DNA from 2 places in the Pseudogulbenkiania sp. FW507-F1 genome. Region 2 is predicted to be linked to the other one. Evidence: predicted binding sites of a transcription regulator. Region 2 holds the regulator's gene; the other holds the start of a gene.
What was found. Region 2 encodes sigma-54, which starts transcription at its own class of promoters, with help from an activator protein. Its sites were predicted from a motif close to CTGGCACGCTTCATGCTT; they were not measured.
Positions count from the first base shown of each region.

Region 1: AC3WG5_RS16505 (CmpA/NrtA family ABC transporter substrate-binding protein) is a predicted target of sigma-54. The motif match lies at 2,453-2,470, and genes of this name have one in related genera.

Region 1 covers NZ_JBYSWM010000032.1:14,887-19,080, reverse strand. The annotation lists gene AC3WG5_RS16525 (sensor domain-containing phosphodiesterase) at 1-458, shown strand, start outside; gene AC3WG5_RS16520 (YMGG-like glycine zipper-containing protein) at 623-925, shown strand; gene AC3WG5_RS16515 (DNA-3-methyladenine glycosylase I) at 1,036-1,608, opposite strand; gene AC3WG5_RS16510 (ANTAR domain-containing response regulator) at 1,783-2,367, shown strand; gene AC3WG5_RS16505 (CmpA/NrtA family ABC transporter substrate-binding protein) at 2,615-3,895, shown strand; gene ntrB (nitrate ABC transporter permease) at 3,920-4,194, shown strand, end outside.
Region 2 covers NZ_JBYSWM010000020.1:8,538-12,731, forward strand. The annotation lists gene lptC (LPS export ABC transporter periplasmic protein LptC) at 1-39, shown strand, start outside; gene lptA (lipopolysaccharide transport periplasmic protein LptA) at 29-550, shown strand; gene lptB (LPS export ABC transporter ATP-binding protein) at 547-1,275, shown strand; gene AC3WG5_RS13455 (RNA polymerase factor sigma-54) at 1,281-2,684, shown strand; gene hpf (ribosome hibernation-promoting factor, HPF/YfiA family) at 2,752-3,081, shown strand; gene ptsN (PTS IIA-like nitrogen regulatory protein PtsN) at 3,199-3,660, shown strand; gene hprK (HPr(Ser) kinase/phosphatase) at 3,653-4,194, shown strand, end outside.

The DNA of each region.
Region 1 (4,194 bases), on a different contig from region 2:
GCATCGCTGCGCTGTCCGCCCGGCACGCCGCGGCGCAGGCCTCTGCGCGCCAGCGCCGGGAATTGCAGGTCTACGCCAGCGCCTTCCAGCGCGCGGCGCAGCGGCTGTGGACCGAGCAGGGTCTGGCGTCGGCCTGCGCCGAGCTGCTGGCGATGCCGCAAGTGGACCGCTGTTACCTGATCGGCGCGGACGGGGTGCAGATCGGCGCCAGCGTGCTGCGTGCCGACCACGAACCGGCGTCCTCGCGCTTCGCCCCGCTGGAGGAGGCGCAGGGCGCCAACTGGGCGCGCAAACCCTACCACTACCGTGCCCTGGCCCACCCCGGCCAGCTGCAAGTCAGCAGCCCCTACCTGTCGGTCGCCAACTCCCGGCTGTGCGTGACGCTGTCGCTGACGGTGCCGTTGGCGCAGGGGCAGCGGGTGCTGTGTTGCGACATCAAACTGGAAGGGCTGGCCTGACGATGACTCCGTACGCCAGGATGTCAGGCGAGAGATCTTCGGCCGGGGCGGCGGCGTAAGCATCAGGCTTAACAATTGTTAGTACTTCTTGACAGCGCCGGGTGGCGATCTTGGTTATGATGCCGCCGTTGATGATTACTGCACTAGCCTTAAGGAACACAGCCATGAACAAGAACCGTTGGATGGTCGCCCTGCTGGCCGGCAGCCTGTTGCTGACCGGCTCGGCCTACGCCATGGACAGCAACGCCGTGCTCGGCGGCGCGCTGGGCGGTGGTGCCGGCGCGGCGGTCGGTTCGGCATTGGGTGGGCGGGATGGCGCGATGATCGGCGCGGCGGCCGGTGCCGCCATCGGTACCGGTGTCGCAACCCGGCCCGAACCGCGTCGCACCATCGTAGAGCATCGTTATGTCGAAGAGCGCGGCTGGAAGCGCGGGCACCGCCACCATCACCATCGCTACGACGATTAAGAGCTAAAAAAGCCGCATCGAATCGCTTGTGTCAGCAAGGCGCGCAGCCGGTGTCCGGGGTTCCCGGCACCGGCTTTTTGTTGCGTGAGGCGCTAGCGGGCGAGCGCGGCTCAGCCTTGTCGTTGCGGGTGACGGTGACAGCCGATCAGGTGGTCGTTGACCACGCCGGTGGCCTGCAGGAAGGCGTAGATCACCGTGCTGCCGACGAAGTTCATGCCGGCCTTCTTCAGCTGTTTGCTGATGGCGTCGGACAGGGGCGTGGAGGCGGGGCATTCGGACAGGCTGCTCCAGCGATTGATTACCGGTTGGCCGTCGACCTGGGCCCATAGCCAGGCGGCGAAGCTGCCGTGAAGACGCTGCAGCTCGAGAAACACGCGGGCGTTGCGGATGGCGCTGTGGATCTTCAGCCGGTTGCGCACGATGGCCGGGTTCTGCAGCAGGCGCTCGACGTCGGCCTCGTCCATGGTCGCGACGCGTGCCGGGTCGAAGCCGTGGAACGCGGCGCGGTAGCCTTCGCGTTTCCTGAGGATGGTGATCCACGACAGCCCGGCCTGGGCGCCTTCCAGCACCAGCATTTCGAACAACTTGCGGTCGTCGTGCACCGGCACGCCCCATTCCAGGTCGTGGTAGGCCACGTAGAGCGGGTCATCGCCGCACCACGGGCAGCGCGTTGCAGTAATCATGGTCTTCGGCCAACCTTAAAGTAAGCCCACGCTGCGTTGGGTCTCCGCCGTATCGAGCCGTTTGCCTTTTGGGGGCCCGAGACAGGTTGCACGCAGATCGTGGACAGGTAGTTTGCATGGAAAGAGCATCGACCCGGCATGGTGCTTGCTTCACCTTTTCTGTGCAATAGGGAGATGACAGTGCTGACGGTAATGCTGGTGAACGATGGATCGGGCAAGGCGGCTGCGCTCAAGGAGGCGCTGACGCAGGCCGGCGTGCGCGTGATTGCGGAAGTGGAGGTGTCGCTGCGGCTGGGTGAAATGATCGACAGCATCCGCCCCGACATCGTGCTGATCGACTCCGATGCCCCATCGCGGGACATGCTGGAGCACGTCTGCGTCAGCAGCGCGCACAGCGAGCGGCCGGTGGTGATGTTTACCGACGACGCCCGCCGCGACACCATCCGCGCCGCGCTCGCGGCCGGGGTGGCCGCCTACGTGGTGGGCGATGTGGTGCCCGAGCGCATCCAGCCGCTGTTGGAGGTGGCGATAGAGCGTTATTCGCTCGACAAGGAGCGGCGTGAGGAGCTGGACGGCATGCGCCAGCGCCTGGCCGACCGCCAGGTGGTGGAGAAGGCCAAGGGCTTGCTGATGCAGATGAAGGGCATCGGCGAGGACGAGGCCTACCGCCAGTTGCGCGAGCGGGCGATGAAGTCGCAAAAGAAGATCGGCGACGTGGCGCGCGAGGTGGTGGAGCTGGCGAACTGGCTCAAAGGCTGAGCGTGCGGTGGTGCAGAACGCACGTGTGCAGTGCACAAAAGCGTAGGTCATAAAAAATATTCCTTTAAAAACAGACGATTGTTGTCTGGCATGGTAGTTGCGTATGGCGTGGTGACCGGGTAGGCCACCAACGGCGGCGGCTCCATCCGGACAGGCAACGGCGCCTGTCGCACCCTCTCCGACGCGGAGCGGGACGACAGGCGCTTTTTGTTTCCGGCTGTTTTTTTCTGCAATGAGGGAGAAGGAAATGGAAGACACGCGCACATCGATCGACAGCAGTTCGCCCGCGGCGCCGGAGCGACGCACTTTTCTCAAGGGAGCACTGACCACCATGGGGTCCACCACCTTGCTGGCCGCCTTGCCGGCCGGCATCGCCAGCAGCGCCTGGGCTGCCGGCAGCGACAAGCCGGAAAAAACCGAAGTCAGAGTCGGCTTCATTCCCCTTACCGACTGTGCCTCGGTGATCGTGGCCTCCAAGATGGGCTTCGACAAGAAGTACGGCATCACCATCGTGCCGTCCAAGGAGGCGAGCTGGGCCGCGGTGCGCGACAAGCTGGTCAACGGCGAGCTGGACGCCGCCCACGTGCTGTACGGCCTGGTGTACGGCGTGCACCTGGGCATCGGCGGTCCGAAGAAGGACATGGCGGTGCTGATGACGCTGAACCAGAACGGCCAGGGCATCACGCTCTCCAACCAGCTCAAGGCCAAGGGCGTGACCTCCGGCCCGGCGCTCGCCAAGCTGATCAAGGCCGAGCCGCGCGAATACACCTTTGCCCAGACCTTCCCCACCGGCACCCACGCCATGTGGCTCTACTACTGGCTGGCCGCGCAGGGCGTCAACCCGATGAGCGACGTCAAGACCATCGTGGTGCCGCCGCCGCAGATGGTGGCCAACATGCGCGTCGACAATATGGACGGCTACTGCGTCGGCGAGCCGTGGAACGCCCGCGCCATCGCCGACAATGTCGGCTTCACCGTGGCCACCACCCAGCAGATCTGGGCCGGCCACCCGGAAAAGGTGCTGGGCAGCACCGGCGACTGGGTGAAAAAGAACCCGAACACCGCGCGCGCGCTGACCGCGGCGCTGCTGGAAGCCTCGCGCTACATCGACGATGTCAAGAATCGCGCCAGCGTGGCCAAACTGATTTCCGACAAGGCCTACGTCAACGCGCCGGAGCCGGTCATCGAGGGGCGCTTCCTTGGTTCCTACGAAGACGGCCTGGGCAAGAAGTGGCAAGACCCCCACCTGATGAAGTTCTTCGACGAGGGCAGGGTCAACTTCCCGTATCTCTCCGACGGCATGTGGTTCCTCACCCAGCACAAGCGCTGGGGCTTGCTGAAGGCCGATCCGGACTACCTGGGCGTGGCGCGACAGATCAACCAGATCGCGCTCTACAAGGAAGCCGCTGCGCTCGCCAAGGTCGCGCTGCCGCGTTCCGATATGCGCTCGGCCAAGCTGATCGACGGCGTGGTGTGGGACGGCAAGGACCCGAAAGGCTACGCCGCTTCGTTCAAGATTCGCGCCTGAGCCACGGAATAGGGGAGAACCACCATGCAAGCCATCAAGCATGAAGCCCGTGTCGTGAGCGGCACAGAGAGCAAGACCGTGGAACAGACACTGCCGGCGCGCACCGCGTCGAAACGCCGTTTCCCGTCGCTGGAATCGGCCGACACCTCGCCCGCCGTGCGCCTGCTGGTGCAGGCGATCAAGACCGTGGTGCCGCCGCTGTTGGGGCTGGCGCTGCTGGTGCTGGTCTGGGCCGTGGTTGCCAAGTCGCGCGGCGGCCTGCCGGGGCCGCTGTCCACCTGGGAATCGGCCAAGCTGCT
Region 2 (4,194 bases):
AAACTGCTCTCGAATGCAAGGGTCGTCTATGCGAAATAAATTCACCCTGACGCTGGCCGTGCTGGCCGGACTGTGCAGCGCCACGGCCGCTCTGGCGGAAAAAGCCGACCAGAGCAAACCAATCGAAATCAACGCCAACAGCGGCACCCTCGACCAGCTCAAAGGCCACACCGTGTGGGAAGGCAACGTCGTGGTGACGCAGGGCACGCTGCGCGTCAACGCCGACCGCGTCGTCGTCACCCGCGACGACAAGGGCAACCAGACGGTGCAGGCCACCGGCAAGGTGGTCACCTTCCGCCAGAAAATGGACGGCAAGGACGAATACATCGAAGGCCAGGCCAGCCGCCTCGACTACACCGGCATCACCAACACCGCCGTGCTCACCGGCAACGCCCGCGTCAAGCGCGGCGAAGACCTGGTGATCGGCGACGTCATCACCTACAACACCCAGAGCCAGACCTACCAGGTCAAGGGCGGCGCCGCCACCGGTCCCAACAAGGGCCGCATCACCGTCATCCTGCAACCGCAAACCACCGGACAGCAGCCATGAACGCCAGCGTACTGAACGTCACCGGGCTGAAGAAGCGCTTCAAGAAGCGCACCGTGGTCAAGGACGTCTCGCTCAACATTGAAAGCGGCGAGGTGATCGGCCTCCTGGGGCCCAACGGCGCCGGCAAGACCACCAGCTTCTACATGATCGTCGGCCTGGTCAGCGCCGACGACGGCCGCATCCAGCTCGACCAGCAGGACATCACCCACTTCCCGATGCATCAGCGCGCCCGCCTCGGGCTGGGCTACCTGCCGCAGGAAGCATCGATCTTCCGCAAGATGACCGTGGACGAAAACGTCCGCGCCATCCTCGAGATCGCCGGCCTCAAGGGCGAGGAGCTGGAACAGGAACTGACGCTGCTGCTGGACGACCTCAACATCGCCCACCTCCGGGAAAGCAACGCGCTGGCCCTGTCCGGCGGCGAGCGCCGCCGCGTCGAGATCGCCCGCGTGCTGGCCACCCGCCCGCGCTTCATCCTGCTCGACGAACCTTTCGCCGGGGTCGACCCGATCGCCGTGATCGACATCCAGAAGATCATCTCCTTCCTCAAGGAGCGCGGCATCGGCGTACTGATCACCGACCACAACGTGCGCGAAACGCTGCGCATCTGCGACCGCGCCTACATCATCAGCGACGGCGCCGTGCTGGCCTCCGGCAAACCGCAGGCCCTCGTCGACAATGAAAAAGTTCGCCAGGTCTACCTGGGCGAACATTTCCACCTGTAACCGCCATGAAGCAGTCGCTACAGCTCAAGGTCTCGCAGCAGCTCACGCTGACCCCGCAACTGCAGCAGTCGATCCGGCTGCTGCAACTGTCCACCGTCGACCTGCAAACCGAAGTCGAGCGCTTCCTGCAGGACAACCCGCTGCTGGAACGGGGCGACGAGCCCGTCGCCGACAGCGCCCCGGCCGAGACCGCTGGCGGCGAGGCCGAGCCCGAACGCCAGGAACCGGAACGCGAGGACAACAGCAGCGGCGAACTCACCGACTGGGGCAGCGGCAGCCGGCGCGGTGAAGACGGCGACGATTACGACCCGATGGCTAACGTGCCGCGCCCGGTCACGCTGCGCGAACACCTGCTGGCGCAGCTGGGCGAAATCGCCCTGCCCGAGCGCGACTGCGCCATCGTGCAGCTCTTGATCGAGGAACTGGACGAAGACGGCTACCTCACGATCGACCTGCAGGAACTGGCCGCCTCGCTGCCGCTGGAACTGGGCATCGAGGAAGACGAACTGGCGTTCGGTTTGAAACTGCTGCAGCAGTTCGAACCGCAGGGGGTCGGCGCCCGCTCGCTGTCCGAATCGCTGGCGCTGCAGCTGGCCCAGTTGCCCGACAGCACCCTGGGCAAGGCCCTGGCGCATGCCATCGTCCGCGAGCACCTGACCCTGCTCGGCAATCGCGACTACACCCGGCTCAAGCGTCTCTTCGACGTCAGCGACGCCGAACTGAAGCAGGCCCAGGCCCTGATCGCCCGCCTCAACCCGCGCCCGGCCTCCGGTTTCGGCGTCGACGACACCCGCTACATCATCCCGGATATCGCCGTGCGCCGCGTCAAGGGGCGCTGGCGCGCCGAGCTCAACAACGCCGCCGTGCCGCGCCTGCGCGTCAACCAGATGTACGCCCAGATGCTCAGCGAAAACCGCGGCGGCGGCGGTGAAATGAGCTCGCGTCTACAGGAGGCAAAATGGCTGGTGAAGAATATTCAGCAACGATTTGACACTATCCTGAAAGTGGCGGAATCTATAGTCGAAAGACAGCAAGCGTTCTTTGAACACGGTGAAGTAGCCATGCGTCCACTCATCCTGCGCGACATTGCGGATGAGCTGGAACTGCACGAATCCACGGTCTCCCGTGTGACGACGCAGAAATACCTGCTGTGCCCGCGCGGCTTGTTCGAGCTGAAGTATTTCTTCGGCAGCGCACTGGAAACGGACAGCGGCGGCGAGTGCTCGGCCACCGCCATCAAGGCGCACATCCGCCAGATGATCGACGCCGAAAACCGCGCCAAACCCCTCTCCGACAGCGCCCTGGCCGACGAGCTCGCGAAACAGGGCATACAGGTTGCAAGACGCACCGTAGCGAAGTATCGTGAAGCCATGCAGATTCCACCGGTCAATCTGCGCAAGGTCCTCTGACCTTGGATTGAATCATCAGCATGCCCGGCAGCATCCGCCGGGCAGCCAACACAAGAAGGAGTAAGGTATGAACCTCAAAGTAACCGGTCTCCACCTCGACGTTACCCAACCGCTGCGTGATTACATCGAAAGCAAGCTCGAACGCATTACCCGTCATGTCGACCACGTGATCGACGTGGCGGTGACCCTGTCCGTGGACAAGCTGGTCCAGAAGGCCGAGGTCAACGTCCATCTCTCCGGCAAAGACATCCACGTCGAAGCCACCGAGTCGGACATGTACGCCGCCATCGACCTCCTGATGGACAAGCTGGATCGACAGGTTCTCAAGCACAAGGAAAAGCTGAGCGAACACCGGGCCATTCCGACACCGGCCCCGGCACCAGAAGCCACACTCTAAGCCCTTGATTGATAAAGCGGGAACCATCAGGTTCCCGCTTTGCTTTGCACAGTCCTTTCTCTGTCACACCAAAGCAACTAGAATCGTCGGGTTTTTGGCAGCTCTCAACAGACCCCTATGAGCCTGATCGGCAAAATCCTAACTCGGGACAACGTCCTGCTCGACCTCGACGTGGCCAGCAAGAAGCGCGTCTTCGAGCAGGTAGGCCTCCTGATCGAGAACACCCGCGGCATCGCGCGCAGTGAAGTGTTCGAGTGCCTGTTCGCCCGCGAGAAGCTCGGTTCCACCGGGCTCGGGCAAGGTGTGGCCATTCCGCACGGCCGCGCCCGTGGTCTGAAAGAGGCGGCCGGCGTACTGATCCGCCTCAAATCGGCGATTCCCTTCGACGCCCCGGACGGCAAGCCGGTACAGATCCTGTTCGTGCTGCTGGTGCCGGAACAGGCCACCGACCTGCACCTGCAGGTGCTGTCGGAACTGGCCCAACTTTTCTCCAGCCGGCCGCTGCGCGAAAAACTGCTCGCCGCCCAGAATGCCGACGAGCTCTACACCCTGCTGACCGAATGGTCTCCCAATGCCTAGCATAAGCGTTCGCAAGCTCTACCACGACAACCAGCACAAACTGAACCTGAGCTGGGTTGCCGGGACCGGCGGAGCCGACAACCTGATCGGCAACGACGAGCAGCGTCCGCTGCTGGCGCTGGTGGGCCACCTCAACTTCATCCACCCCAACCGGGTGCAGGTGCTGGGCCTGGCCGAAGTCGAGTACCTCGACCGCCTGGAACAGTCGGCCGCCAAGACCGCGCTCGACCAGCTGTTCCACAAAAGCATGTCGGTGGTGATGGTGGCCAACGGCCAGCCGGTGCCCAAGCTGCTGCGCGACTACTGCCACACCCACAACGTGCCGCTGATGACCACGCCGCTGGAGAGCCCCTACCTGATGGATGTGCTGCGCATCTATCTGGCGCGCGCGCTGGCGGTCTCGACCGTGCTGCACGGAGTGTTCCTCGACGTGCTGGAAATCGGCGTGCTGATCATGGGCGATTCGGCCATGGGCAAGAGCGAACTGGCGCTGGAACTGATTTCGCGCGGTCACGGCCTGGTGGCCGACGACGC